3 regions of the Bacillus sp. 11C genome follow, and region 1 is predicted to be linked to each of the others. Evidence: riboswitches for the same ligand, from Rfam matches in the RefSeq annotation. Region 1 holds a riboswitch; each other region holds the start of a gene.

What was found. A riboswitch is a leader RNA that binds a small molecule or an ion and turns the genes downstream of it on or off. The one in region 1 is predicted to bind thiamine pyrophosphate.
Region 2: it holds a riboswitch for thiamine pyrophosphate, as region 1 does, so the genes downstream of both, tenA (thiaminase II) here and ACY3LV_RS11355 (YkoF family thiamine/hydroxymethylpyrimidine-binding protein) in region 1, are expected to answer to the same signal.
Region 3: it holds a riboswitch for thiamine pyrophosphate, as region 1 does, so the genes downstream of both, ACY3LV_RS08520 (acetylornithine deacetylase) here and ACY3LV_RS11355 (YkoF family thiamine/hydroxymethylpyrimidine-binding protein) in region 1, are expected to answer to the same signal.

Annotation. Positions count from the first base shown of each region.
Region 1 covers NZ_JBUPVZ010000007.1:4,812-12,344, forward strand. Annotated here, with positions in the region: gene ACY3LV_RS11345 (ATP-binding protein) at 1-1,000, opposite strand, end outside; gene ykoG (two-component system response regulator YkoG) at 1,004-1,690, opposite strand; TPP riboswitch at 1,793-1,905, shown strand; gene ACY3LV_RS11355 (YkoF family thiamine/hydroxymethylpyrimidine-binding protein) at 2,000-2,563, shown strand; gene ACY3LV_RS11360 (ECF transporter S component) at 2,604-3,203, shown strand; gene ACY3LV_RS11365 (ABC transporter ATP-binding protein) at 3,190-4,833, shown strand; gene thiX (HMP/thiamine ABC transporter permease ThiX) at 4,808-5,572, shown strand; gene rsbRB (RsbT co-antagonist RsbRB) at 5,606-6,439, opposite strand; gene isp (serine protease Isp) at 6,663-7,533, shown strand, end outside.
Region 2 covers NZ_JBUPVZ010000007.1:187,066-194,598, reverse strand. Annotated here, with positions in the region: gene ACY3LV_RS12455 (RluA family pseudouridine synthase) at 1-745, shown strand, start outside; gene prpE (bis(5'-nucleosyl)-tetraphosphatase PrpE) at 756-1,490, opposite strand; gene ACY3LV_RS12445 (monovalent cation:proton antiporter family protein) at 1,723-3,567, shown strand; TPP riboswitch at 3,630-3,738, shown strand; gene tenA (thiaminase II) at 3,820-4,527, shown strand; gene tenI (thiazole tautomerase TenI) at 4,505-5,122, shown strand; gene thiO (glycine oxidase ThiO) at 5,106-6,215, shown strand; gene thiS (sulfur carrier protein ThiS) at 6,215-6,415, shown strand; gene thiG (thiazole synthase) at 6,412-7,182, shown strand; gene thiF (thiazole biosynthesis adenylyltransferase ThiF) at 7,179-7,533, shown strand, end outside.
Region 3 covers NZ_JBUPVZ010000004.1:308,290-315,822, reverse strand. Annotated here, with positions in the region: gene spoIIGA (sigma-E processing peptidase SpoIIGA) at 1-742, shown strand, start outside; gene sigE (RNA polymerase sporulation sigma factor SigE) at 805-1,524, shown strand; gene sigG (RNA polymerase sporulation sigma factor SigG) at 1,664-2,446, shown strand; gene ACY3LV_RS08525 (ABC transporter ATP-binding protein) at 2,591-3,385, shown strand; TPP riboswitch at 3,399-3,500, shown strand; gene ACY3LV_RS08520 (acetylornithine deacetylase) at 3,587-4,867, shown strand; gene ACY3LV_RS08515 (YlmC/YmxH family sporulation protein) at 4,950-5,195, shown strand; gene pgeF (peptidoglycan editing factor PgeF) at 5,358-6,194, shown strand; gene ACY3LV_RS08505 (YggS family pyridoxal phosphate-dependent enzyme) at 6,201-6,893, shown strand; gene sepF (cell division protein SepF) at 6,890-7,348, shown strand; gene ACY3LV_RS08495 (YggT family protein) at 7,355-7,533, shown strand, end outside.

The DNA of each region.
Region 1 (7,533 bases):
CCTTATCTGTTTCAAGAAAAATGTCACGCTGATAGACAGGCTGGAGCGTTTGCATGACAGTGCGCGACACTTCAACCAGATCGATTGTTTTCAGATCAAGCTCAATGCCTTCGTGGCTTTTGGCCAACGTCAGAAGCTGATTGGTCAGTTTTTTCATATGCAGCGCTTCTGAATAAATGGCTTCTATCGATTCCTCAAGCACTTCCGGCTTTTTTGCCCCCCATCGCTTCATCAGGCTGCTGTAGCTTTCTATAATCGTGAGCGGGGTTTTCAATTCGTGTGAAGCATCTTGAACGAATTGCTGCTGTTTATCGTAATGATCTTTCAGCATCATCGCCATCTCATTAAACGTCAGCCCCATCTGATATAACTCGTCGTGGGACTGTCCTTCCAAGGAAATCGTTTTGAATGCTTTCTCCCGCTGTATGTCTTTCATCGTCATCATTAATCGCCTGATTGGATTGATGATCCGGCGGGCGAGCAAGCTTCCCGCAAAAAAAGAAGCGATACAGACAGCAGCACTCGCAGCGATTAAGATGATTTTCAGCAGAAACAGACTCTCTTCTGTGTTCTCCAGCCTTTCAACCAGCTGAAGAGATACCACTTGCCCATCGGTCCAAATAACCGGAACAGCAGCTTCAGCAAACAGTTTGCCGTCATGTTTCCTTACATCTGCAGTTTCACCGCTATGAAAAGCGAGAGGGAAATCTTTATACGCTTTTTCTTTTGTCATCGTCATAACGGCTTTTTGATCTCCATTCACAACACGGACCATGCCGTTTGCCGGAAGATAGGCCTGCAGCATGTCCTGCAAAGCCACTCCTTCTGTTTCAGCAGCATGCAGTGCTTCGGCGATGTTACTGGTCTCATCTGCAAGCCGGGCCGCATCCTTTGATGTCAGGGCGGATGAAAAAATGAGATAGACCGCGGTATGGACCAGAATTAATAACAGTAACAGCGATAGTGATGTGTATAGATGAATCTTGGTCTTTAGCTTCATTTTTTACCCCTTAATGGCATAGCCAACCCCGCGAATCGTATGGATCAGCTGTTTTTCGTAAGGATAATCCAACTTTTTTCTGATGTATCTGATGTAGACGTCCACGACATTTGTATCACCAATATAATCAAATCCCCATACTGAGCTTAAAATCTGCTCCCGTGTCAGCACTTGCTGCGGATGCTTCAGCATATAGACGAGCAAATCAAATTCCCGCGGCGTTAATTCCACCTCTTTGTCTCCGCGTCTCACTTCACGTGTTTTTTCATTCACCCGTAAGTCGTCATAAGTAAGAAAGGTGTCAATATCTTTTGTTTTTGTCCCTTTTTGGCGCAGTGCCGCCCTGATTCTGGCAAGTAATTCTTCAATTTCAAACGGCTTTGTGACATAGTCATTGGCACCGATGTCCAGTCCAGTTACCTTATCAGGCACACTGTCGCGCGCCGTTAATAAAATGACCGGTGTTTGCGAATCCGTTTTTCTCAAGCGGCGCAGCACCTCCAGGCCGCTAAGTCCCGGAAGCATAACATCAAGAAGCACCAAGGTATACCCGCCTTCCGCTGCCGCATTCAGCCCTTCCGTACCATTGTGTTTCATGGTAACGCTGTAACCTTCATACTCCAATTCAAGCTGAAGCACTCTGGCGATTTTTTCTTCATCTTCCACAATTAATATGTGTCCTTTTTCCAAATCCGATCATCCCTCTCCTGACTCGATATGAAAAAAATGATTTCTTGGTTTACAAAATGATTCTTATCATCTATTATGATGTCAACATAAAAAATTGTATACGGAAAGCACTAGGGGTGCTGTTTTGGCTGAGATAAAGCGCGAGAGTAACGCGCTTTGATCCCTTATGACCCGATCTGGATAATACCAGCGTGGGGAAGTGCAGGTTGACCGAATGGTGTATTTTTTGTGCGCTTAATCGATCTCTTACTGCATATTCCCTTAGAATATGCAGTTTTTTATTTTACCAAAAAACAAGAGGTGAAAGAAATGCAGCAAATATGCGGTACAAGCAGAATCGCCGGTTTTCGGTTCTCTTTATATCCGATGACAGATGATTTTATCAATGTGATCAAGTCTGCACTGAAAAAAACCGACACATCTAAGGTTTGGACGAAAACCGACCATATCAGCACAATCTTACGAGGATCGGCTGATCATGTATTCGATGCAGCCAAAGCCATTTATCTTAACGCGGCAAACAGCGAAAAACACATCGTCATGAACGGCACGTTTTCCATCGGATGCCCGGGCGACACACAAGGAGATACATATCTTTCCGCAGACGATAATCGTGTCAATGAAGATGCTGTCCGGAGCCTGAACGCGGAAGCGCCGTGCCAATTTGCCCTTTATCCGATGAATGAGCCCGATTATATGGGCTTGATCATGGAAGCTGTCGACATTGCGAAAGCAGAAGGCACCTTCGTACAAGGTGTCCATTACGCGAGTGAGCTTGACGGGGATGCGCATGACGTATTCAGGACATTGGAAGCCGTTTTCCGTATGGCTGGAAAGCAAACAAAGCACGTAACCATGACTGTGAATGTTTAGGCTAACAGTCCATCTAGAAAAAACAGAAAGCAGGGATAAAATGAAAAGCTGGAAAGTAAAAGAAATTGTCATTATGTCCGTTATCAGTATTGTTTTTGCCGTGGTTTATTTATTATTTACGCATTTTGGAAACGTACTTGCAGGTATGTTCGGTCCAATCGCTTATGAACCTATTTTCGGTATTTGGTTTATCGTTTCCATCATCGCCGCGTACATTATTCGAAAACCCGGAGCAGCGCTAGTTTCTGAAGTCATAGCCGCTCTCGTTGAATGCCTGCTGGGAAATCCATCTGGCCCGATGGTCATCGTCGTCGGCATCGTTCAAGGTCTCGGGGCTGAAGCTGTATTTCTCGCGACGCGCTGGAAAGCATATTCTCTGCCTGTACTTATGCTGGCAGGAATGGGATCTTCAGTAGCCAGCTTTATCTATAATCTATTTGTTTCTGGCTATATTGCCTATTCACCAGGTTATCTTCTCATTTTGTTTATAATCCGTCTTGCTTCCGGCGCACTTCTTGCGGGACTTCTCGGGAAGGCTGTCAGCGACTCTCTCGCTTATACGGGCGTGCTAAACGGAATGGCACTCGGAAAGGAACTGAAAAAGAAACGGAAACGGGTATCAGAACATGCAAGCCTTTGATAAGCTTCTCACGGTTGACAGGCTCAGCTTCTCTTATGAAGAAGACGCGAACCCGGTTTTTCAAAATATTTCGTTTGAGCTTCAAAAAGGAGAATGCGCTTTATTGCTAGGACCGAGCGGATGCGGAAAAAGCTCGCTCGCCCTTTGTTTAAACGGTCTCTACCCGGAGGCTTGTGACGGCACACAGTCGGGGCATGTATTTTTACTTGAAAAGCCGGTCACAGACCCTGGAGCCTCCGAAACGGTAGCCCAGTATGCCGGGGTCGTCTTTCAGGACCCCGATCAGCAGTTTTGCATGCTGACGGTGGAGGACGAAATCGCTTTCGGGCTGGAAAATCTGCAGATTCCGAAAGAAGAGATGACGGAGAAGATCGATGCCGTTTTAGAAAAATTACGTATTGCTCATTTAAAAGAAAAAACAATATCCACTTTGTCAGGGGGACAAAAACAGAAAGTTGCTCTTGCCTGTATACTGGCCATGGAACCCGAGCTCATTATGTTAGACGAGCCGACTTCTCTTCTAGATCCTTATTCAGCGCGGGAGTTCGTTCACATGATGAAAGATCTTCAGCGTGATAAAGGCTTCAGCCTCCTTGTCATTGAGCATCAGCTTGATGACTGGACGCCTTGGGTTGAAAGAACGATCGTGCTGGACAAAGCAGGAAAAAAAGCGCTGGATGGCCGAACGCAAGATCTATTTCAGTACGAAGCGGCAACCCTAAAGCAAATGGGCATCGCGATTCCAAAAGTATCTGATCTGCAGAAAAAATGCAGTATGCCGTTTACTTTATCAAAGGAAACGCTGTTCAAAAAGCCTTTTCCTGCCGAGTATGCAGAAAAGAAAGAAACTCCTTCTGGGAAGAGTGTGCTGGAAGTCAGCGGCCTTTCATTCGCAAGAGGACATCAGACGATTTTCAAAGACCTTAGCTTTTCATTGCACGAAGGCTCTTTGACGGCGCTTGTCGGCCCTAACGGCACTGGTAAATCGACGCTTTTATCTGTTCTCGCACGTCTTATGAAGCCGCAAAGCGGCAAGATTCTTCTATATGATCAGCCGCTGCATTCATATAAAGAAAAAGAACTGCGAAAACGTTTGGGATTTGTTTTTCAAAACCCGGAGCATCAGTTCGTCACCAATACGGTGTATGACGAGCTGATGTTCGGTCAAAAAGTAAATGCTGAAACTAAGGAAAAAGCGCACCATCTGCTGGATCGTTTCAGTCTTGCGCATTTGGCTGATCATCATCCGTTTGCGATCAGCCAAGGACAAAAACGGCGCCTGAGTGTCGCTACTATGCTCATGCATGATGTAAAGGTTTTATTATTAGACGAACCAACCTTTGGCCAGGACGCCCATACGGCGGCTGAATGCATGGATATGATTCGGCGTATTAAGGAAGAAGGAACCGCTGTCCTTATGATTACGCACGATATGGAGCTTGTCTCTTCGTATGCCGACAGCGTGCTTGTTCTCCATGATACGAATCTAGCTTTTGACGGATCTCCAGCGCAGTTATTTTCTCAGGAAAAAGGGCTTGTCCAAAAAGCAAAGCTCACCCTCCCCCTTCTATATGAATGGATGGCCTACCAAGAGGAGGTGCGTGATGAAGCAGCCGTTACATCTCATTAATCCGACAGTGAAAGCCGCGGCGGTTTTTTTGTGTGTCGTCATGCTGTCGTTTATTTACAATCCTTACACTCCTGTGTGTTTTTATATCATCATCGTTGCCGGTGTCCTATTGGCGGCCAGAATCCCTTTAAAAAAATGGTTTTTGTTTACGATTCCGTTTTTGATTTTGGCATTCGGATGCGTATGGACAGCCGCTGTTTTTGGCAAGGTCCCGACAACTCCGGATAATTTCTTGTTTCAAGCAGGCCCTATCTCAATCAACAGCGATAATGTCTCTGTCGGCATTTCTCTCGGGTTTCGTATTTTGTGCTTTTCCGCGTTATCGATGATGTTTGTCTTTACGACCGATCCCATTTTATTTATGCTGAGCCTTGTCCAGCAATGCAAGCTCTCACCAAAGCTCGCATACGGGGTCATTGCAGGCTTTCGTTTTCTTCCGCTGTTAAAGGATGAAATCCAGCTGATCCAGCAGGCTCATAAAATCAGAGGAGGAGCGGCAGAGAGCGGCTTCATTGAGAAAATCAGCGCGCTAAAGCGGTATACCATCCCGCTGTTGGCCAGCGCCATCAGAAAAGCGGAACGGACAGCGCTTGCGATGGAATCAAAAGGTTTTACAGGAAGCAGAAACCGGACATATTACCGGACACTGACCGTAAACCGCCGCGATTGGCTGTTCTTTTGCCTCGTTCTCTTGTTATTCGCAGGATCTTTACTCGTATCCCTATGTTTTGCCTCATAAAAATCCGCTATCGGTTGATAGCGGATTTTTTTCTTATTGATGATAGTTTAATGCCTGGGCAAGATTGGTTTTAATTGTAATATTCGAAAAATCAATCCCCAGCTGTACAGCGGTTTGCGCGATTTCAGGCCTGATTCCTGACAGGGTTGACCTGACACCGATTAAAGTGAGCGCCTCAATCAATTTAAAGATTTGGTGCGCCACCATCGTATCAACCACCACCACACCTGATAGATCGATTAACAGATGCTCCACGCGTCTTTTTGCACAAGCATGAAGCGTGTTTTCCAGAATAAACTTTGCACGTTCAGTGTCAATGTCACCGACAAGCGGCAGCAGAGCTGTTGATTTGCTCAGGGTAATGATAGGCGAGCTTAATTCCAATATCATTTCTCTCTGGGCGTTTAATTGCTGTTTGGCATTTGCTTCAGCGTGATCGACGAATGTATAAATGGTAAAATCAAAAACTTTTACAATCAAATCGGCCCATTTTTGTTTCTCTCCCGGTTCAAACGCCGACTCATTTTCTTCTGCGAACTTCTCAAAATACTTCGTATATAATCTCCGGTTTCTCATAAACTCCCGAATCACATACTGAACCGGAGTGTCGAGATGCTTTTGATCGTTCGTCAGCTCAATGACCCACACTCGAAATTCTTCGAGAAATTGTTTTTCCGGTAAAACATACATGTCATTCAGATGCCGGTAAAATTCTCTGTCCTGTTCTTTCAATTCTTCCGTTACAGATGCATTATGTAAGGCATAAATCGAATTCGGATCGCTTTCTTCCATCGTTTCAATCCATTCATCAGCCATTTGTTCCACATACTCTGAAAAAAATGCATATAATTTTTCATTCAGTTTCATCACACTACTCCTTTCCCCAAACACTATTATAACTTGACTGACCGCTGAATCCCAGTCATACAAGCTGAAGCCATCCAATATTTTGAAAATTACTAATTCTTTGGGTTGTATCCTATTTTTTCAAAATGCTTCAAATGGCTCTGTCCGAGCGGTTGCTTTTTTCATATAATGTGAAGCAACATCCTTGTATCCACTTGCAAGCATAAAAAAGGAGGGCTTTTTTATGAATGGTGAAATCCGCTTGATCCCGTATGTGACGAATGAGCAGATCATGGATGTAAACGAGCTTCCTGAAGGCATTAAAGTGATTAAGGCGCCAGAAATATGGGCAAAAGGGGTAAAAGGAAAAAATGTGAAAATTGCTGTATTGGACACGGGCTGCGACATAAGCCACCCTGATTTAAAAAATCAAGTCATCGGCGGAAAGAACTTCACGGATGATGACGGCGGCAAGGAAGATGCGATTTCCGATTACAACGGACACGGCACACACGTCGCCGGAACGATTGCAGCTAACGATTCAAACGGCGGCATTGCCGGGGTCGCGCCTGAGGCAAGCCTATTGATTGTGAAAGTTCTTGGCGGTGCAAACGGCAGCGGCCAATATGAATGGATTATTAACGGCATTAACTACGCTGTGGAACAGAAAGCCGATATCATCTCGATGTCCCTTGGCGGACCGAACGATGTGCCGGAGCTTGAAGAAGCGGTGAAAAACGCCGTCAAAAACGGAGTGCTTGTCGTTTGCGCAGCGGGAAATGAAGGTGACGGAAACGAACGAACAGAAGAGCTTTCCTACCCTGCGGCTTATAATGAAGTGATCGCGGTTGGATCTGTTTCCGTAGCGCGTGAATTATCAGAATTTTCTAACGCCAATAAAGAGATTGATCTTGTGGCACCGGGAGAAAATATAGTGTCCACCCTTCCTAACAAGAAGTACGGTAAGCTTACCGGCACTTCAATGGCTGCCCCTCATGTCAGCGGAGCGCTTGCTTTAATCAAAAGCTATGAAGAAGAATCATTTCAACGAAAGCTTTCTGAAACTGAAGTTTATGCACAGCTGGTCCGCAGAACACTCCCTCTCGATATTGCAA
Region 2 (7,533 bases), 180 kb from region 1:
CAAATACGTTTTGAGAGAGGGAGATCTTCTTGTCGTGAAGTTTCCTGAGGAACAGGTGAGTGAGACGTTATTGCCAGAGCCTGTCCCGCTCGATATCTTGTATGAGGATGAGCATGTGCTTGTGATCAACAAGCAGCCTTATGTATCATCAATCCCCTCAAGAGAGCACCCATCCGGCAGCATTGCGAATGGAATGATCCATCATTATCAAAAAAACGGAGTGAGGGCGACAGTTCATCTTGTCACCCGGCTGGACCGGGATACATCAGGTCTCATGCTTGTTGCCAAGCATCGCTTTGCCCACTCGATTTTATCGTCAGCGCAAAAAAGCGGGCTTGTGAAACGCCGGTATGCGGCAGTGGTCCACGGGCGGATGACACAGATGGAAGGAACTGTCGATGCTCCGATTGGCAGACATCCTGACAGTATTATTGAACGGATCGTGACACCGGACGGCCAGAAGGCTGTTACCCATTTTCATGTCACACACGCAACTGACGAGATCACATCGGTGACATTGCAGCTTGAGACAGGTCGGACCCATCAAATTCGTGTACATATGAGCTACCTCGGGCACCCGCTGTGCGGTGATACACTGTATGGCGGAACGAGACGGGAAATTGGCCGGCAGGCTCTGCACAGCGAGCAGCTTTCGTTTATCCATCCGCTGACGCAGGAGAACATGGTGTTTCATGCTGCACTGCCTCAAGATATGAAAGAACTGATAAAAGGAGAGAATCCGTAATTCTCTCCTTTTATATTGGGCGAAATCTTGATTCGTCATAAGGCAGGGAGCTTGGAACAGAGACGGTCTCTAGTTCTGGAAAGCGAAAGCCTGTCAGTTTATTTCCGAATACGCAGCCTGTATCAATGTTGATGGTGCGATTGACTTTCCGGGGCTCTTTCACAGGTGTATGGCCGTATACCACCCAAGCGCTTCCGCTATAGGATGCAGCCCAATCACGTCTGACAGGCCTGCCGTCCGGATACGTTTCACCCGTCACATCGCCGTAAAGCACAAAGTCTTTCACTCTGCGGGTAAATTTTCCGATATCGTCAGCCTTTATGCCAGCATGGGCGACAACTAATTCTCCGTTATGTAAGATGTCGTAAAGCGGCGCCGTTTCGTACAGCTTCATAAACTGTTCGCTGACTGTTTTTCTTTCTTCTGTAGAAAATTCTTCAAGCTCTGCCGCTGTTGTTTCGAGGCCATGCATCACTTTCACGGGGTTTCCTTTTAAGTAGCGGTACAGCTTATTGCAATGATTTCCCGGAACATAACGTACAGCGCCTTTTTCGTAAGCGCCGGCTACAAAGCGGATGACCTCAATCGATTTTGGTCCTCTATCAGTTAAATCTCCGGCAAAAACAAGCACCCTGCCTTCTTCGTGGACAGGCACTCCATTTTTCATTGTATAGCCAAGCTTTTGGATTAATGCCATCATTTCATCATAGCAGCCATGAATATCGCTGATTATATCGTAAGCCATGCGTGATCCTCCTTGCCGATTGTTTTATTTATTATGGAGCAAAGTGCTGTGAGTCATCACAGGCTTTTATGTGCAAATTATAGAAGAATTATTTTCTAAACAGGAATAAGACCTTTTTACTTTATTTTTTATCATCATCCTTGTTAAAATCGCGTTATGTTTTTTAAAAAATGAGGTTTTGTTCTTTGATTGAGAACTGAAATAACCCTGACCTAAAAAGGAGGTTCTGATTATGGCGCATTCATCTGTCGCATCTTTAGTTGTTGTACTTATCGTTGCATTTTTAACACCCATCCTTTTGCACCGCTTTAAACTGACGATCCCGGTTGTTGTTGCAGAAATCATTATGGGGCTGATTATCGGAAAAAGCGGTCTTAATTTAGTTGTCGAGGGTGATACATGGCTTGAGACGCTTTCTTTGCTCGGATTTATCTTTTTAATGTTTTTAAGCGGGCTTGAAATTGATTTTTCATCGTTTGAGAAAGGAAAGAAAAAGCAGCTCCTGCCGAACGGCAAAGCGGCGCCTAATACGTTTGCTACGGCGTCCATTATTTTTGCCGGTATATTTATTTTATCATTGCTGCTGTCCTATGGGTTCGTCTTGGCAGGATTTATCGAAAATGCGTTTTTAATGACGCTAATTATTTCAACGATTTCGTTAGGTGTTGTCGTTCCAACGTTAAAAGAAGAACGGATTATGAATTCAAATATCGGGCAGATTATTTTGCTTGTTGCCGTGATTGCTGATTTGGTCACGATGATTCTTCTTGCTGTGTTTTCTTCTCTATACGGAGAAGACAGCGGGAACATGTGGCTCTTGATGATCCTGTTTGCAGCCGGAGTGGTGCTTTACTTTTTCGGCCGGGTCTTTAAACATCGCTCATTTGTTGAGTCGATGTCAAAAGGGACGATTCAGATCGGGACGCGTGCCATTTTTACGTTAATTATCGTACTGGTTGCCCTGTCTGAATCACTTGGGGCGGAAAATATTCTCGGCGCTTTCTTAGCGGGGGTTCTCGTTTCCCTTCTTTCGCCAAACAAAGAACTTGTTCAGCAGCTGGATTCATTCGGCTACGGGTTCTTAATTCCGATTTTCTTTGTAATGGTCGGTGTGAAGCTCGATATTTGGACCCTTTTCCAAGATCCGAAAATTTTAATCATGATCCCGCTTCTGCTTTTGGCGCTGTTAGTCAGCAAAATCATTCCTGTCCTGTACTTGAAGAAGTGGTATGATAAACGAACCACTTTGGCGTCTGGTTTCCTGCTGACATCAACGCTCTCGCTCGTGATTGCCGCTGCGACAATCGGACAGCAGCTTCACGTGATCAGCGCAAATATGTCAGGAGCGTTGACGTTAGTAGCCGTCATTGCCAGTATTTTTTCGCCGGTCTTATTTAAAAAATTATACACACGGGAAGAGCACCCGGAGGAGAAAAAGACAATTACGTTTATCGGCGCGAACCAAATGACATTGCCGGTTACTCTTGAACTGCCGGAAGAGGAGTATGACGTGCGTGTTGTGCATGTCTATCAAGAGAATGCGGAGGAAAAGCTGTCAGAATCAGTATTTACCGTTGAAGCCATCTCTGACTATGAACACCAGACGCTTGAATCACTGGGCATTTTTGATGCAGATATCCTGGTTGTCGCAACTGGGAATGAAGACATGAATGCGGACATTGCGTTACTTGCAAAAGAAAAAGGAACAGGAAGAGTCATTGCCAGCGTGGGATCACCCGAAAATGAAGCAACTTTGAAGGAGCAGGGAATCAACATCTTTTCTATTCTGCTGTCGACAAAAACGCTGCTTCGCGCGCTAATAGAAGCGCCTGGTGTCATGAAGCTGCTCACGAACCAAGAGTCTTCTCTGTATCAAATTAATATGGAAAACAGCACGTACGACGGTGTGATTTTACGGGAATTCCCTTTTACAGGAGACGTCATCTTTGTCAGGATTTTTAGAGGTGTGGACAGCATCGTTCCTCATGGGGATACAAGGCTGAAACTGGGAGACCGCTTAATTGTCACCGGGTCTAGGGTGTATGTAATGGAACTTAAGAAAACATTAGAAGGATAAACCTTGACCAAATAGGGATTCGTGTTAATATAGAGGTGCAACAACAATTCAATATGTATTCGTATAACCACTAGGGGTGTCCTTCATAAGGGCTGAGATAAAAGTGTGACTTTTAGACCCTCATAACTTGAACAGGTTCAGACCTGCGTAGGGAAGTGGAGCGGTATTTGTGTTAGTTTACTACGCCAATTCCAAACCACTTTTCCTTGCGGGAAAGTGGTTTTTTTATTTATCAGACAGGGGGAATGACGTGTGAAATTTTCAGAAGAATGCCGCAGTGCAGCCGCAGAATGGTGGGAAGGGAGCTTTGTCCATCCGTTCGTTCAGGGAATCGGTGACGGAACGCTTCCGATTGACCGTTTTAAATACTACGTGCTTCAGGATTCTTATTATTTAACGCATTTTGCCAAGGTGCAATCGTTCGGCGCCGCTTATGCGAAGGACCTTTATACAACGGGCCGGATGGCAAGCCACGCCCAAGGTACATATGAGGCGGAAATGGCGCTTCACCGCGAGTTTGCGGAGCTGCTGGACATCAGTGATGAAGAGCGTAAGGCCTTTAAGCCGTCTCCTACAGCATACTCTTATACATCCCATATGTACCGTTCGGTTTTGAGCGGAAATTTTGCTGAGATCTTAGCGGCCCTGCTGCCATGCTACTGGCTGTATTACGAGGTTGGCGAGAAATTACTGACATGTGATCCGGGGCATCCGATTTATCAGAAGTGGATCAGCACATACGGCGGTGACTGGTTCAGACAGCAGGTCGAAGAGCAAATCAATCGCTTTGATGAGCTGGCGGAAAACAGCACGGAGGAAGTGCGTGCCAAGATGAAAGAGAATTTTGTTATTTCAAGCTTTTATGAGTATCAATTTTGGGGAATGGCCTATCAAAAAGAAGGCTGGTCTAACCGCGGCATAAAAGAGGTGGAGGAATTTGGAGCTTCACGCCATAACTGATGACTGCAAGCCGGTTGAAACGTTAGCGAGAGTCATCATAGCGATTCAGAATGAAGTTGATTACATTCACATTCGAGAACGGTCTAAATCGGCGGCTGACATTTTGAAACTGCTTGAGCTTGTTTCTGAAGGCGGGGTAGATAAACGAAAATTGGTCATGAATGGGCGAGTGGATATTGCACTTTTTTCATCTATTCATCGCGTGCAGCTGCCGAGCAACAGCTTTTCACCGAAGCAGGTCAGAGCCAGATTTCCTCACCTTCATATCGGGCGGTCAGTGCATTCACTGGAGGAAGCCGTTCAAGCAGAAAAGGAAGATGCGGACTACGTATTGTTCGGCCATGTGTTTGAAACGGATTGCAAAAAGGGTCTTGAAGGCAGAGGCATGTCCTTGCTGTCAGAAATCAAACAGCGGATGTCCATCCCGATTATGGCCATCGGCGGCATGACACCAGACAGATTAAGAGACGTAAAACAAGCGGGAGCAGACGGCATCGCTGTCATGTCAGGAATTTTCTCTTCCGCTGACCCTTTGGAAGCTGCCAGACGATATTCCCGTAAGCTAAAGGAGATGCGCTATGAAAAGGCATTATGATGCAGTAGTCATTGGAGGCGGGATTATTGGTTCCGCGATTGCTTATCATTTAGCAAAGGAAAACAAAACAATCGCATTGTTTGAAAGCGGGACAATGGGCGGCAGAACAACAAGTGCCGCTGCCGGAATGCTTGGCGCCCATGCCGAGTGCGAGGAACGTGACGCGTTTTTTGACTTCGCCATGCACAGCCAGCGTCTGTACAAAGGTCTTGGAGAAGAGCTTTACCCATTATCTGGTATTGATATCAGTCGACATAACGGCGGTATGTTTAAGCTGGCGTTTTCTGAAGAAGACGTGCTGCGGCTGAGGAAGATGGATGATTTGGAATCAGTCAGCTGGCATACAAAAGAAGAAGTTTTAGAAAAAGAGCCGTATACGTCCGGTGACATTTTCGGGGCATCCTTTATTCAGGATGATGTGCATGTTGAGCCTTATTTCGTTTGCAAGGCATATGCGAAAGCAGCGAAAGCGCTTGGCGCGGAGATTTTTGAGCATACTCCCGTCATGCATGTCGAACGTGACGGTGAAGCGCTGTCCATCGAGACACCGAATGGTAACGTATGTGCGGATTATGTCGCGGTTGCCAGCGGGGTGTGGAGCGGAATGTTTTTTAAACAGCTCGGGCTGAACAACTCATTTTTCCCTGTAAAAGGGGAATGCCTGTCTGTTTGGAATGATGATATACCGCTGACAAAAACACTTTACCATGACCATTGCTATATCGTGCCGAGAAAAAGCGGCAGACTGGTTGTCGGCGCGACAATGAAGCCGGGTGACTGGAGTGAAATACCGGATCTTGGCGGACTGGAATCTGTTATGAAAAAAGCAAAAACGATGCTGCCGGCCATTCAGAATATGAAGGTGGATCGTTTTTGGGCAGGACTGCGGCCGGGAACAAAGGATGGGAAACCGTACATCGGCAGACACCCTGAGGACAGCCGTATTTTATTTGCTGCGGGCCATTTTAGAAATGGGATTCTGCTTGCTCCGGCAACGGGGGCTTTGATCAGTGATCTCATCATGAATATAGAGGTCAATCAAGACTGGCTGCACGCATTCCGAATTGATCGCAAGGAGGCGGTTCAGATATGATGCTACAGCTGAACGGTAAAGACGTGAAATGGGAAAAAGACACAGGTACAATTCAAGATCTGCTGGCGTCCTATCAGCTTGAAAATAAAATCGTTATCGTTGAAAGAAATAAAGAAATTATCGGCAAAGAACACTATCACGAGGTTGAGCTTTGTGATCGCGATGTCATTGAAATTGTCCATTTTGTAGGAGGCGGATGAGCATGTTAACTATTGGCGGGAAATCATTTCAATCAAGATTGCTGCTGGGTACGGGGAAATACCCATCGTTTGATATCCAAAAGGAAGCGGTGGCTGTTTCCGAGTCTGATATTTTAACATTTGCTGTGCGGAGAATGAACATTTTTGAAGCGTCTCAGCCTAATTTTCTGGAACAGCTTGATTTATCTAAATACACGCTTCTGCCGAATACAGCGGGCGCCGGGACCGCTGAAGAAGCGGTTCGGATTGCAAGGCTGGCGAAAGCGTCAGGGCTTTGTGACATGATTAAAGTCGAAGTCATCGGATGCAGCCGTTCCTTGCTGCCTGATCCTGTTGAAACATTAAAGGCGTCCGAACAGCTTCTTGAAGAAGGATTTATCGTGCTCCCGTACACGTCGGATGATGTTGTGCTGGCAAGAAAACTGGAGGAGCTTGGCGTTCACGCCATCATGCCGGGGGCATCTCCGATCGGATCTGGGCAAGGAATCTTAAATCCTTTGAATCTGTCATTTATTATTGAACAAGCGAAAGTGCCGGTTATCGTGGACGCCGGAATCGGATCGCCTAAAGACGCGGCATACGCAATGGAGCTTGGAGCTGACGGCGTACTCCTCAATACGGCTGTATCAGGCGCTAATGATCCTGTGAAAATGGCTCATGCCATGAAGCTCGCGGTGGAAGCAGGACGCCTTTCTTATGAGGCGGGACGTATTCCGCGGAAGCAGTACGGAACGGCAAGCAGTCCGGGAGAAGGTCTTCCTGTATGACGGACAGGTACTCCAGACAGGAGCTGTTTGCTCCGATCGGCCCAGCCGGCCAGAAGAAACTGAAAGAAGCGCGCGCCGTGATTATCGGCGCCGGCGCGCTTGGAACAGCCAGTGCAGAAATGCTGGTCAGAGCGGGTGTCGGCTCTGTGAAGATTGCCGACAGAGATTACGTTGAATGGAGCAACCTGCAGCGCCAGCAGCTGTATACAGAAGATGATGTCAAAAAAGAAATGCCGAAAGCGGCCGCTGCTGAGCATCGTCTCCGTTCAATTAACAGCGATGTTGATGTGACTGGCCTTGTGTTGGATGTGACAGCGGAAAATATCTTTGAGCTGATTAAGGGCGCTTCGA
Region 3 (7,533 bases), on a different contig from region 1:
TAAGCTGGCTTTTTCAGTTGTTATTGTGATGGTGACATTTGGCTTTAAAAGATTTCGTTATTTCTTTCAAAATTTGTTTTCCTTTTATTTTGCGACTTTTTTAATGGGGGGAGGAATGATCGGAGCCCATTCTTTGCTGCAGACCAATTCCGTTGTTCGAAACGGTGTCATGATGACGAATCAAACAGGGTTTGGAGACCCGATCAGCTGGTTGTTTATTGTTGCTGGCTTTCCAGTGTTATGTTTTTTTTCTAAGAGAAGAATTGAAGAGATTGAAACAAAGAACATTCAATATGAGGAACGAGTCAGCGTACAGGCTGATTTGGGCGGCCAAACGCTTCATGTCAGAGGGCTGGTTGATTCCGGTAATCAGCTGTACGATCCGCTTACTAAAACGCCTGTCATGATTATTCACCTTGATAAACTGGAACCGATTTTCGGAGCAGCCGAAACGATGATTATTCGAAACACAGATCCATTGGAAGCCACTCAGCAGCTCGATGATTCATTTCGCTTTTTGGATAAAATGAGGCTGATTCCATACAGGGGAGTAGGTCAGCAAAATCAATTTTTACTATGCGTTAAACCGGATCACGTAACGATTATGACAAAACAAGAAATGATTTCTGCGGATAAATGCTTAATCGGCATCAGCACAACAAAGCTATCTGCAGATGGCGAGTTTGACGCCATTATTCATCCGAAAATGCTTTCGGGCAAGACCATCAAACACGTCTCATAATGTTCGCAAATGTCCGTTACTTATCATACTCAAACGACGTGACATTTAGAAGGGAGAGGAAGATGAAAAAACTGAAATTGCGATTGACGCACCTCTGGTATAAGCTGCTGATGAAACTTGGGCTGAAAAGTGATGAAGTCTATTACATAGGCGGGAGTGAAGCTCTGCCTCCTCCATTATCTAAAGATGAGGAGCAGGTTCTGTTAATGAAGCTTCCAAACGGCGATCAGGCGGCTCGCGCCATTTTGATTGAACGCAATTTGCGTCTGGTCGTCTATATCGCCCGTAAATTCGAAAATACAGGAATTAATATAGAGGATTTAATCAGCATTGGCACCATCGGATTAATCAAAGCTGTGAATACGTTTAATCCAGAAAAGAAAATCAAGCTGGCGACCTATGCCTCACGCTGTATAGAAAATGAAATCCTGATGTATTTAAGAAGAAACAACAAAATCCGGTCAGAGGTTTCCTTTGATGAGCCGCTTAATATTGATTGGGACGGCAATGAGCTTTTGCTTTCTGATGTGCTCGGCACGGACGATGACATTATCACAAAAGACATAGAAGCTAACGTAGATAAAAAGCTTTTGAAAAAAGCGCTTGAACAGCTTAATGAGAGGGAAAAGCAAATCATGGAGCTGCGGTTTGGGCTTGTCGGCGAAGAAGAAAAGACCCAAAAGGATGTAGCGGATATGATGGGAATTTCCCAGTCTTATATTTCACGTCTGGAGAAAAGAATAATAAAAAGATTGAGAAAAGAATTCAACAAAATGGTGTAAAATTTTTTATAGTATAGAACCCTTGATTTTACAGGGATTTCCTGAATTCGACTGTTTTTCGATCTGAGTGCAGTGCATATTTTTCCCACCCAAGGAGATACTTAACGTTGTACAGCAGCTCCTGTAGGGAGGGAAAAAAGTGTCGAGAAATAAAGTCGAAATCTGCGGGGTGGATACCTCCAAATTACCAGTACTCAAGAATGAAGAGATGAGAAAGCTGTTTAGGCAGCTGCAGGATGAAGGCGATGATTCAGCGAGAGAAAAGCTTGTAAACGGGAACTTGCGTCTTGTCTTAAGTGTCATTCAAAGATTTAATAACAGAGGAGAGTATGTTGATGACTTATTTCAGGTCGGCTGCATCGGACTAATGAAATCCATTGATAATTTTGACCTAAGCCACAATGTTAAGTTTTCAACATACGCTGTACCTATGATAATCGGAGAGATCCGCAGGTATTTACGCGATAATAACCCGATTCGTGTCTCAAGATCACTCCGGGACATCGCTTACAAGGCACTTCAGGTAAGAGAGCGGTTAATCAGTGAGACAAGCAAGGAGCCGACTGCAGAAGACATCGCAAAAGTTCTTGAAGTACCGCATGAAGAAATTGTATTTGCGCTTGATGCCATTCAGGATCCGGTTTCTCTATTTGAACCGATCTATAACGACGGCGGAGACCCTATCTATGTGATGGACCAAATTAGTGATGAGCGCAATAAAGATTCACAATGGATTGAAGAGCTGGCTTTAAAAGAGGGCATGAGAAGACTGAATGATAGGGAAAAAATGATTTTGAGAAAGAGGTTCTTCCAAGGGAAAACACAAATGGAAGTAGCGGAGGAAATCGGGATTTCCCAAGCGCAGGTGTCCAGGCTTGAAAAAGCGGCTATCAAACAAATGAATAAGAATATCCATCAATAATGAAAAGCCTTTAAAACAATTTTTGTTTTAAAGGCTTTTCTATTGCGGGCGGTTTACGTTTTGGAAAAAATAAGGTATCCTAGTTCGTACAAAGTTTTATGAAAATTTAAACAATTATAGAAGGCAGTAAAGAGGAGGAACACGATGATTTTGCAGCTTGACAATGTCTCATTAAAACGAAATGGAAAGTGGATACTGAGGGATATCCATTGGAGGGTGGAAGAAAAGGAAAATTGGGTGCTGTACGGACTGAATGGCGCGGGAAAGACCGCACTGTTAAATATGCTTTGTTCATATTATTTTCCAACATCAGGCGAGATGCAGGTGCTTGGCCATGAATTTGGCAAAACCGAGCTTGGGGAGAAGCTCAGGCAGAAAATCGGCCTCGTCTCAGCGGCTCTTCAGCAAAAATTGCACCCGGCAGATTCAGCGTTTGAAATTGCTTTGAGCGGAGCTTACGCTTCAATTGGATTGTATGAAACGCCAAGTGCGGAAATCAGGGAAAAAGCGATTGGTTTGTTAGAGGATTTGGGAGCAATTGAATATGCCGACCGCCGTTATGAAACCCTTTCTCAAGGAGAAAAACAAAGAGCCTTGATTGCAAGAGCGCTAATGGCGGATCCGGAGCTGCTGATACTGGACGAACCGGTCACAGGGCTGGATTTTATTGCCCGGGAAAAATTGTTAGACACGATTACATACATTGCAAACAAAGAAAATGCGCCATCGATCCTTTATGTGACTCATCATGCGGAAGAAATTTTGCCGGTCTTTAACAAAGCCCTTTTGTTAAAACAGGGAGAGGTCTTTAAATCCGGAGAAATAAAGGAAATGCTTACTGATCACATACTTTCGGCTTTTTTTGATACGCCAATCCATGTATTATGGAATCAGGATCGGCCGTTTTTAACAAGAGCCGAGCCGATCACGAATGCCTGACAAACAACACATAGATTCATCCTAGGGGTGCTTTTCGAAGCTGAGAGAGACATTGTCTCAACCCTTTTGACCTGATCTGGATCATGCCAGCGGAGGGAAGCGGTGAAAAAGCGGAGTACATAGGACTCTGTCTGTTTTGATTGAGCCGTTTCATAACATATGAAACGGCTTTTTGATTTTTAAGAAAAGGAGCGGATCACATTGAATCAACAAATAGACTCTCTGTTAAAAAAAGCGGAAGATCAAAAGGGGGACCTGATTGAGCTTGCAAAAACGCTGATCTCTTATCAGACACCTGCTCCGCCTGCAAGGAATACAGACGGCGTCCAGTCATGGATTGCAGGGTTTTTACATGACATGGGATTCTCGATCGATAAATGGGACGTGTACCCGGGAGATCCAAATGTAGTGGGTCTTCTAAAAGGGACAGATTCAGCCGGTTATCATAGCTTAATCATCAATGGCCATGTAGATGTGGCAGAGGTAAAAGAGGATGAGGGGTGGGAGCATAATCCGTTTCACCCAATTGAGAAAAACGGTTTCTTAATCGGACGAGGCGCTTCAGATATGAAAGGCGGGTTGGCGTGTGTGCTGTTTGCGGTCAAATTGATTCATGAAGCCGGCATTGAACTTCCAGGTGATTTGATTTTGCAATCAGTGATCGGGGAGGAAGTCGGCGAAGCCGGCACACTTGAATGCTGTAAGAGAGGCTACCACGCTGATTTTGCAATTGTCGCCGATACGAGCGACATGCATATTCAAGGCCAAGGCGGTGTCATTACTGGCTGGATCGAAATCAAAAGCAGTCAAACGTTTCATGATGGAACGAGACGGAATATGATTCATGCTGGAGGAGGAACCTTCGGGGCAAGTGCAATTGAAAAAATGGCTAAAATCATTGCGGGACTCGGTGAACTGGAGCGCCACTGGTCCATCTTGAAAAGTTATCCCGGCTTTAAACCCGGCACAAATACCATTAATCCGGCTGTTATTGAAGGCGGCAGACATGCGGCTTTTATAGCCGACGAGTGCCGCCTGTGGATCACGGTCCATTTTTACCCGAATGAAACCCATGAACAAGTGGCAGCGGAAATAGAAGATTACATCAACCGGCTGAGCGACAGTGATATTTGGCTTAGGGAAAACCGCCCTGTTTTTAAGTGGGGAGGCTCATCTATGATTGAAGACAAAGGAGAAATTTTTCCGGCACTGGAAGTTGACCCCAGCCACCCAGGCGTCTTAGCGCTTACAGCGTCTCATGAGGAAGTGAAACGGGAGCATCCGGTTATTGACGTTTCTCAATCCGTTACAGACGGGGGATGGCTGTTTAATGCCGGGATTCCAAGCGTGATCTACGGTCCTGGCGATCTGCACAATGCACACTCTGTGAACGAGGAGGTATCGATTGAGCAGCTGGTGGATTACACAAAAATCATGCTCGATTTTATCATTAGATGGTGCAGCGGTAAAAAAGAACAGTAACCATGAAAATTTCTTCTTGCTGACAAGGTTCAGCCCGCCCATTCATATACTTGAAAAAAGGACGGAAAAAGGACGTGATGGAATGATCAGCATTTCAGAATTTCAGGTGAAGGATGTTGTCAATGTCTCAAACGGGAAAAAGCTGGGGAGCATTGGCGATATCGATATCAATGTGACTACTGGTAAAATTCAGGCGATCATATTAGGGGGGAATGGGAAGGTTCTCGGATTTTTTGGAAAAGAAGAGGAATTAGTCATTCCATGGCGAAATATAGTAAAAATCGGGGAAGATGTGATCTTGGTCCGATTAAGTGAACCGCATGCATAAACCTGCTTGTCTGCTGCTGATTGGAAAATGCCGGAAGTCCAGTTTCTTCCGGCACATTTCATTTAGAAATATGCAAATCGGCGCTCAACGAATGCAGAAAGATGTGGTAAAATAAGTGGGAAATTCCGCTTTTTTAAATGTTTGTCGAAAGGTTGGATCATCATGAATACATATCACCCATTCAGTCTTACCACACCCTCGACACTCATGATACAAGACTGGACACAAACGAATCAAAACAACAGAGAAGTCATTGCCGGGTTCACGACGAAAAACGGCGGTGTCAGCCAAAAGCCTTTTGAATCGTTAAATACAGGATTGCACGTTCATGACAAAGATGCAGATGTAGTTAAAAATCGCGAATATATTGCCGATATGTTTAATATTGATTTGCAGTCTTGGGTATTTGCTGATCAGACACACGATAATCGCGTTCAAAAAGTGACGCAGAGAGATAGGGGAAAAGGCGCCCGTGAGTATCACACGGCTCTGAAAGCAACGGACGGGCTCTACACAAATGAAAAGAATGTGTTTTTGGCATTATGCTTTGCTGATTGTGTGCCTCTTTTCTTCTATGATCCGGTTAAATCGCTTGTCGGGGTCGCCCATGCCGGGTGGAAAGGCACTGTCAAACAGATTGGCAGAGAAATGGTGAAGCAATGGACCGAGCAGGAAGGGTCAAATCTCTCAGACATTTATGCTGTTATTGGACCGTCTATCAGCGGAGCATGCTATACGGTAGACGACCGTGTCATGGATGCTGTCCGGGCATTGCCGGTTTCGGCAGGACGTGCCGTTAATCAGACGGAAAAGGCACAATATCAGCTTGATCTGAAAGAGCTGAACCGCTTCATACTGATCGACAGCGGTTTGGCAACTGAACAGATTTCTGTCAGCGGTTTATGCACGGAAAGTGAGCCGTCACTTTTCTATTCTCACCGCCGCGATCAGGGGGAAACTGGACGAATGATGTCCTTTATCGGAATGAAGGAGGCATAAAAGATCTTGCGTGTTGTTGATCATTTACGACATATAAACGAACGAATAAACGAAGCATGTAACAGATCGGGCCGCAGCTCCGATGAAGTTACGGTTATTGCAGTCACAAAATATGTATCGCCTGAAAGAGCACAGGAGGCAGTGGATGCGGGCATCACCTGCCTCGGAGAGAATCGGGATGCGGAACTGCTCCGCAAACAGGAAATCATAAAAGGGAATCCGGAATGGCATTTTATCGGCAGTCTGCAATCAAGAAAAGCAAAAGCCGTTGTCAATGCGGTTTCCTATATCCATTCCTTAGACCGGCTCTCATTAGCGAAAGAAATTGAAAAACGGGCTGAAGGTACTGTCAAGTGCTTTGTGCAGGTCAATACCTCTCTTGAGCCTTCTAAACACGGCATGAAAAAAGAAGAAGTCATACCATTCATACAGGAGCTTTCCGGTTTCGAACATATCGTTGTGGCCGGACTGATGACAATGGCTCCACTGACTGATGAGCAAGATCAGGTCAGAAGCTGTTTCCGGTCGCTGAGAGAACTCCGTCATCAGGTTCAGGAGCTGAAACAGCCGAACGCTCCGTGTACAGAACTGTCGATGGGCATGTCAAATGATTTTGAAATTGCAATTGAAGAAGGGGCTACTTATATTAGAATCGGCTCATCGTTAGTCGGAAATGAAACAGGGGGTGTACAGCAATGAGTATGAAAAATAAACTGAAAAACTTTTTCTCAATGGAAGATGAAGAATACGAATATGAATATATTGAGACAGAGCGGGAATCTGACGAGGAGCAGCAGGAGCACAAAGAAAAGCCGGCTTACGCAGCTCATAAACCTGCGGGCAAACAGAATGTAGTGAGCTTGCAAAGTGTTCAGAAATCCTCTAAAGTGGTGTTGAGTGAGCCGCGCGTTTATGCGGAGGCACAGGAAATAGCCGACCATTTGAAGAACCGGCGGGCAGTTGTCGTCAATCTTCAGCGGATCCAGCATGACCAGGCTAAGCGGATTGTTGACTTTTTAAGCGGAACCGTTTATGCCATCGGCGGCGACATTCAAAGAATCGGCTCGGATATTTTCCTCTGCACGCCTGATAACGTAGATGTATCAGGCACAATTTCTGAGCTCATATCTGAAGACGAACATCAGAGGTGGTAAAGCCAGATGATCCTTTATCAAGTTTTTTCGGTTTTAAGCTTATTAATCACAATATACTCATTTGCCCTGATCATATATATTTTTATGTCATGGGTGCCGAGTACGAGGGAAACAGCTGTCGGGCGTTTTTTAGCTTCGATTTGTGAACCATATCTCGAACCATTCAGAAAAATCATCCCGCCAAT